One region of the Priestia sp. FSL R5-0597 genome, then DNA from elsewhere that is predicted to be linked to it. Evidence: riboswitches for the same ligand, from Rfam matches in the RefSeq annotation. Region 1 holds a riboswitch; each other region holds the start of a gene.
The links. A riboswitch is a leader RNA that binds a small molecule or an ion and turns the genes downstream of it on or off. The one in region 1 is predicted to bind S-adenosylmethionine.
Positions count from the first base shown of each region.

Region 2: it holds a riboswitch for S-adenosylmethionine, as region 1 does, so the genes downstream of both, MKX72_RS27095 (5-methyltetrahydropteroyltriglutamate--homocysteine S-methyltransferase) here and MKX72_RS06575 (bifunctional homocysteine S-methyltransferase/methylenetetrahydrofolate reductase) in region 1, are expected to answer to the same signal.
Region 3: it holds a riboswitch for S-adenosylmethionine, as region 1 does, so the genes downstream of both, metE (5-methyltetrahydropteroyltriglutamate--homocysteine S-methyltransferase) here and MKX72_RS06575 (bifunctional homocysteine S-methyltransferase/methylenetetrahydrofolate reductase) in region 1, are expected to answer to the same signal.

Region 1 covers NZ_JBBOUZ010000001.1:1,296,952-1,299,152, forward strand. The annotation lists gene MKX72_RS06575 (bifunctional homocysteine S-methyltransferase/methylenetetrahydrofolate reductase) at 1-1,218, opposite strand, end outside; SAM riboswitch class I at 1,326-1,432, opposite strand; gene MKX72_RS06580 (YkvI family membrane protein) at 1,765-2,201, shown strand, end outside.
Region 2 covers NZ_JBBOUZ010000002.1:76,275-78,475, reverse strand. The annotation lists gene MKX72_RS27100 (hypothetical protein) at 1-218, shown strand, start outside; SAM riboswitch class I at 707-807, shown strand; gene MKX72_RS27095 (5-methyltetrahydropteroyltriglutamate--homocysteine S-methyltransferase) at 889-2,016, shown strand; gene MKX72_RS27090 (alpha/beta-type small acid-soluble spore protein) at 2,152-2,201, opposite strand, start outside.
Region 3 covers NZ_JBBOUZ010000001.1:3,392,010-3,394,210, reverse strand. The annotation lists gene MKX72_RS17745 (hypothetical protein) at 1-137, shown strand, start outside; gene MKX72_RS17740 (hypothetical protein) at 396-647, shown strand; SAM riboswitch class I at 728-838, shown strand; cobalamin riboswitch at 918-1,106, shown strand; gene metE (5-methyltetrahydropteroyltriglutamate--homocysteine S-methyltransferase) at 1,257-2,201, shown strand, end outside.

The sequences.
Region 1 (2,201 bases):
CATTCCTAGCGTATGAAGTCCCATTAAATGAGATTGAAGTCCAATTAAATTTCGGTCGCGACAGGTAATATGAATAAGCGGTCGTGCTTTTGTTTCTTGTTGCATCAGTGTTGCCATTGCCAAGTTGCTGATGCGAGGTGAGGCAAGAGAATTATCAGCTAATGTAATAGCATCTACGCCGACTTTATCAAGTGCTTTTGCGCCTTCTAAAAATTTCGTCGGACCAAGCTGTTTAGGCGGATCCAGCTCGACGATAACCGAGCGGCGCTTCTTCACAATTTCGTGCATATGAGGTTTATCCTGCTGCTCACGCTCTTGAACCGTAACGGCTGGTCTCATTTTAACGACTTTGCTTGTAATCGGAGGCAGGTCTTTTAAGGCAGACGACATGGCGCGTACGTGAGCTGGTGTTGTACCGCAACATCCTCCAATTAAGCGAACCCCTTGTTCGCGGAATAAACGCGCGCTTTCTACAAAGTAGTCTTCATTCGTTTCATATTCCAGCTTGCCTTCCACATACGCCGGAAGGCTGGCATTAGGGTAAGCAGATAAGAAAGCACGATCAGGAAGCGGTACTTCTTCAAGAGACTGAATCATATGATAAGGACCTAAACGGCAGTTTAGCCCGACAACATCTGCTCCCAAGTCTTCTAATTCTTTTAATGCATCTGCTAAAGGACGCCCATCTTGCAGTACGCCAATATCATGCAGGGAAACGTGGGTAATAATAGGCTTATCCGTTTCTTTTCTTGCTAGTGTAAGAACGGTCTTTAATTCTTCGAAATCATAGTATGTTTCAAATAAAAGGCCATCCACGCCTTCATTTAAAAGCCAAAACATTTGTTCACGAATGCTTCGCTTAACCTCTTCTAAACTAATAGCATTTTTTTGGAAAGAACGAATTCCACCAAGTGTACCAACCACGTAAGCCTGATCTTTTGCAGCTTGTTTCGCTAATTTTACACCAGCAACATTGATGTCTTTGACTGAATCTTCTAATCCATAACGGGCAAGTTTTTGATAATTAGCAGCGTACGTATTTGTTTGAATAACGTTTGCACCAGCTTCTACATAGGCTCTATGAATACGAGAAACCTCTTCTGGTTTGGTGATGTTTAGTTCTTCAAAACAGCTGTCAATACCGTGTGAGTAAAGGAGGGTACCAGTGGCACCATCCCCAATTAAAATTTTAGACTTTAAATCTTCAAGTAACCCCATGTCAAAACCTCCTTAAATTGTTCCGCTTCTATTTCACGAGTGATTCGTTTTATGCAATATGCCGATAAAATAGAAAAAGTCTTCTTAAGAAGAAGACTTTTTTCGCCTTCTTATCTTCCAAGCAATAAATTGCTTGCTGGATTTAGCACCATGTCTCTAACGACTGGTTGCTGAGGTTTCAAAGGGCCAGTCCCTCCACCTCTCATGATAAGAATCAATTGTATATAATTGAAACATATTTTTTTAAATAGAAAGAATACTTATTTAATAATTTATCTGATTTTTAGAAATTATACAACAGTAAATTGTGAATTTCCAGCAAATATTGAGGAAAATTTAAAAGCTAAAGGGAAAATATCCGTATATTTTGTTTGAAAACTGCCGTTATGTTAAGGGATAAAGGGTTTTCATGAAAAAAACAAGAAGGAAATAAAAAAACGAAAAAGGAACAGCACCGGGTGAGGCGAGGATTTACATATAAAAGGCTCGTCTTTTTTTAACCGTTTCTACATATAGTGAACTATGAAGGGTAGAAGGGTGATGGGCATGAAAAGGTGGAAAATCACGCTGCAGGTTGCTGCTACGTATGTAGGCACCGTTGTAGGAGCCGGTTTTGCAACAGGCAAGGAAATTGTTCAATTTTTTACACAGTACGGGGAACTTGGAATGGTTGGAATTTTGGTCAGCGGCTTGTTTTTTATTTGGCTAGGTTCGAAAATGATGCTGCTTTCGCACGCAATTGGGGCTTCTTCTTATCAGCAGCTTAATACATATTTATTTGGTGATGTACTTGGAAAAGCGGTAAACGGTGTAATGATCGTCATTTTATTTGGAGTAACTTCAGTCATGCTAGCGAGTACGGGGGCAATAGGAAAAGAACAGTTCGGGCTGTGGCCTCCTGTTGGGATGATTTGTACAATTGTTTTAACTTATATATTTATCGCAAGAGGAATTAACGGTATTTTAATGGTTAATTCTCTTGT
Region 2 (2,201 bases), on a different contig from region 1:
ATTTTGAAAAAGTTCCCACTCCTCGTCAGGGGTCTACTCGAACAGCAAGGATGGCAGAAGAATATAGGGCTGAATATAAAAGGGTAAAAAGAAGAGAGCAATTTTTGCAAGATACAATAGATTTATTAAACGATTGTAATAACAAGCAATCTGTTGAAGAGTTAAAGGAATTAATTAATTTAGCAAAAGAACGATTAACTATGTATAAAGGCAAATAGAAATTATTTCTTTTTTTATCAATGAAGTGCTGTAATATGAATACGTTCACATTCACATTGATGTGAGTGCATTTTTGCTAGGAGAGAGCAGCCAGTATATGATGGTTGCTCTTTTCGTATTTGCAAGAAGATGTGACTATATGAAAGATTGGTTTAGCGTATTCGCTCTAAGAAATGAATCAAAGAGAGAAATTAGAAGTGAGGAATAGCGCTCCTTGCAAAGTGCAATGAAGAGGCTAGGTATAATGGAGTCAGGTATTTTTTTAGTACAATTAGTGAAGATAAATAACAATTAGGTAATGGAGCCAAAATTCTTTAAATACTATGTAGCTATTGCGATAAGCTTTCCTGTCCAAACCAAAAACAAAGAAGAACCCTTACTGTAGTGGGTAATGAGATAAGAGATGTACTATTTCTGATTTTCCAATTTTTTGTTGACAAGCTAAGAAAACAAGTGTAATATTTCTTCTAGTTAAATAAATTGAATATTCTTATCTCGAGAGGTGGAGGGACTGGCCCTAGGAAGCCTCGGCAACAGACTGTTAAAGTACTGTGCCAATTCCAGTAGCAATTTGCTTGAAGATAAGAAGAGAACCCATAATGATTATTAACCTCTTCTTATTTTTAAGAAGAGGTTTTTTATTTTAAAAAGAAAGAAGGAGACAAACTCATGACAAAGACACTAGTGAAGGCTCCATTTAAAGCTGATCACGTAGGCAGCTTTTTACGCACAACTCCCCTTAAAGAAGCAAGAAAAGCGTATGCAAATGGTACAATTAATAAAGCCGATCTAAAATCTGTAGAGGATAAAGAAATTGAAAAGCTTGTCCAGAAGCAAATTGAAGTAGGTCTTAAATCTATCACGGACGGTGAATTTAGACGTTCTTGGTGGCATTTGGACTTCTTATCAGGCTTAGAAGGTGTAGAGCAGTTTGAGACAGAATATATCAGCCAATTCAAGGGTGCAAAAACCAAAAATAACGCGATTAAGGTAGTAGGTAAAGTAGACTTCAATCATCATTATATGGTAGAACATTTCACGTTTTTAAAAGAAGCTGTCGAACGCCATGGTGATGGAAGCCAAGTCGCTAAATTCTCACTTCCAAGCCCAAACATGTTATTTACTCGAATTCAAGAAGATACATATTACAATGGAAACAGAGATCAATTTTATCATGATACTGTGGCTGCTTATCAGAAAGCGATTCAAGTCTTTTACGACGCAGGCTGCCGTTATCTACAATTAGACGATACTTCGTGGATTGATTTTGTTTCTGAAGAACGCATCAATGCGGTTGTTGAGAAGCTGGGTATGGATGTAAAAGACATTATCAATACTAGAGTAAGTTGTTTAAATGATGCTATTTCTAAAAAGCCTGAAGATATGCTCATTACTATGCATATTTGCCGTGGAAACTTTAGATCTACTTATATCACAAGTGGTGGCTATGATACTATATCCGATGCAATCTTTGCTAACTTACATGTAGATGGGCTTTTTCTTGAATATGATGACAACCGTTCAGGAGATTTTGAACCATTAAAAAGCTTTACAGGTAACAATCAAACTGTTGTATTAGGGTTAGTAACATCTAAATTTCCTACACTAGAAGATACTGAGGTTATTAGGCAAAGAATCCAAGAAGCAAGTCAGTATGTTCCTCTAGCTAACTTGTCATTGAGTCCGCAATGTGGCTTTGCAAGTACAGAAGAAGGAAATGTATTAACAGAAGAGGAACAGTGGAATAAAATTAGTCACATAATTAAAATTGCTCAAGATGTCTGGGGAGCCAACTAAAAAGTGAGAATCGCTTTTTAATTTTACATAAGTAGCATTCTAGATGTGTTGAAATACGATAAATAGGCGGATCTTATAACGGAAAAAAGGAAGAATGAAGTTCATTCTTCCTTCAGCCATTATTATAAAGTTTTATTAGAAACGTCCGCCGCCAAGTTGTTGCTCAGCCATTTGTACCAGACGCT
Region 3 (2,201 bases), 2.1 Mb from region 1:
AAAGCGGAACACGTGAGACCCCACAGGAGCGTATGCGACGAGGAGGCTCAGCGACCGCCCGCGGAAAGCGAAGTCTTGTACGGAAATCAACTGCGGTGTCACAAGCGATTCAGCTCATGTATCCCATTTGCCTTTAGATTGGATTCACTTGGTTATGTCTCAACCTCTTTTGGAAAACCGTACGAAACCTTGTAGCAGAAGGCTCAGTCAAACGTTATAATAGATAATGAATGATGATATATTCTCTATATTTGTCATATATTTGTATTACATATGTAATTGAAGAAAAACATTCACTTGATATACTGTTTAATGACTTAACTTTATCTTAACATTCACAGTGAAATGCGTGTTTATAGAGGCTTAAAACATACACAGCAAATGGAGGAGCTATCATGGCAAACGAAAAGATGCAAGAAGGACTCAATCGTTTTATTAAGGAAGATTTAAATGACCTTTTAGGTAGACTGTTCCCCCTAATGGACCGAGAATGTGCGGAAGAAAAGAGAATGCTTATCGAAACGGCGGTAGAGTACATCTATTCTTCAGGGTATCATCAAGGAGCAAAAGACTTGATCGAAACACATCGAAAAGATGATTACAAATTATTAAGGCAAAAATTAGCGTCAACGCCTCCTGAAAACTAATTTTTTTGAAATTTCTTTTGACAACATAAATGTAAGGTGTTAAGATGACTCTACATTCAAAATATTATAAACAATTAAAACTCTTATTGAGAGAGGCGGAGGGACTGGCCCTGTGAAGCCCGGCAACCATTTAACAATCTTGTTAAAAAGGTGCTACATCCTGCAAAGCGTACAGCTTTGAAAAATAAGAGAGGATTTCATAGATACTATGCCTCTCTATTCATGATAGAGAGGCTTTTTATTTTATGTGAATATGTTTTGAATGAACAATTTCATAGAAATGCATCAGGTGCTGTGTAACGAATGTACGCAGCTTAAAAGGGAAGACCGGTGAAAAGCCGGCGCGGTCCCGCCACTGTAATGGGGAGCAACTTATTAACCACTGTTTCATGTTGAAATGGGAAGGGATAGGAAGCGATGAACCTAAGTCAGGAGACCTGCCTGTTGTATGCACTTAAGCTCTACGGGATATAGAGAGGAGTGAGGAATACGTGTTGAGAAAAACAGGCTATCTCAACTTTAGTTAAGTATGCGTATCATCTCTCTTTTCATTTCGAAAAGGGAGATTTTTTAGTTTAGCGATAAAAAAATATATAGGGAGTGGAAAAAATGAGCAGTGTAAAAAGTTCAAATGTAGGTTATCCAAGAATTGGTGAAAAACGAGAATGGAAAAAAGCGCTTGAGCAGTTTTGGGCAGGAAAGATAGAGAAAGATATCTTTCTTCAGGAAATTGAAGCTCTTCGTCTTGGGCATCTGAAAAAACAGCGTGACGCAGGAATTGAATTAATTCCAGTCGGCGATTTTAGCTTATACGATCACGTGTTAGATACAGCCGCTATGTTTGGTTTGGTGCCAAAGCGCTTTGAATATAACGGAGGCCCGGTATCCCTTGAAACGTATTTTGACATCGCCCGAGGAACAAAAGGTGCGGTAGCCTCTACGATGACAAAATGGTTTAACACAAATTATCACTATATCGTACCAGAGCTTGACGAATGTACGCCTGCCCTTGTAGAAAATCGTCCGCTTCAATTTTACAAAGAAGCAAAACAAAAGCTGAATATCAAAGGCAAACCCGTTATTTTAGGTCCAGTAACATTTGTGAAGCTGTCAAAAGGATATAAAAAAAGTGAGTTTAAAAAAGTAGTTGAACAGTTTGTTCCTCTTTATGCAACAATCTTAGCGGAGCTGGAGGCAGAAGGGGTCGAGTGGGTACAAATAGATGAGCCGATTTTAGCTACAACGCTATCAAAAGAAGACCTGGCACTGTATAAAGAAGTCTATGAAGCTTTGAAAAAAGCGGCACCGAATGTAAAAGTCATTTTGCAGACGTACTTTGACAGCGTAGATTACTATAAAGAAGTAGTTGCTCTTCCTGTTCACGGAATTGGATTGGATTTTGTACATGACCGAGGCGAAAATCTCACGGCGCTTAATAAATATGGTTTTCCAACTGATAAAGTGCTGGCAGCAGGAGTGATTGACGGACGAAACATTTGGCGTGAAAACTTGGACGAACAGCTTTTAACAATCAGTGAAATTGAAGAAGCTGTA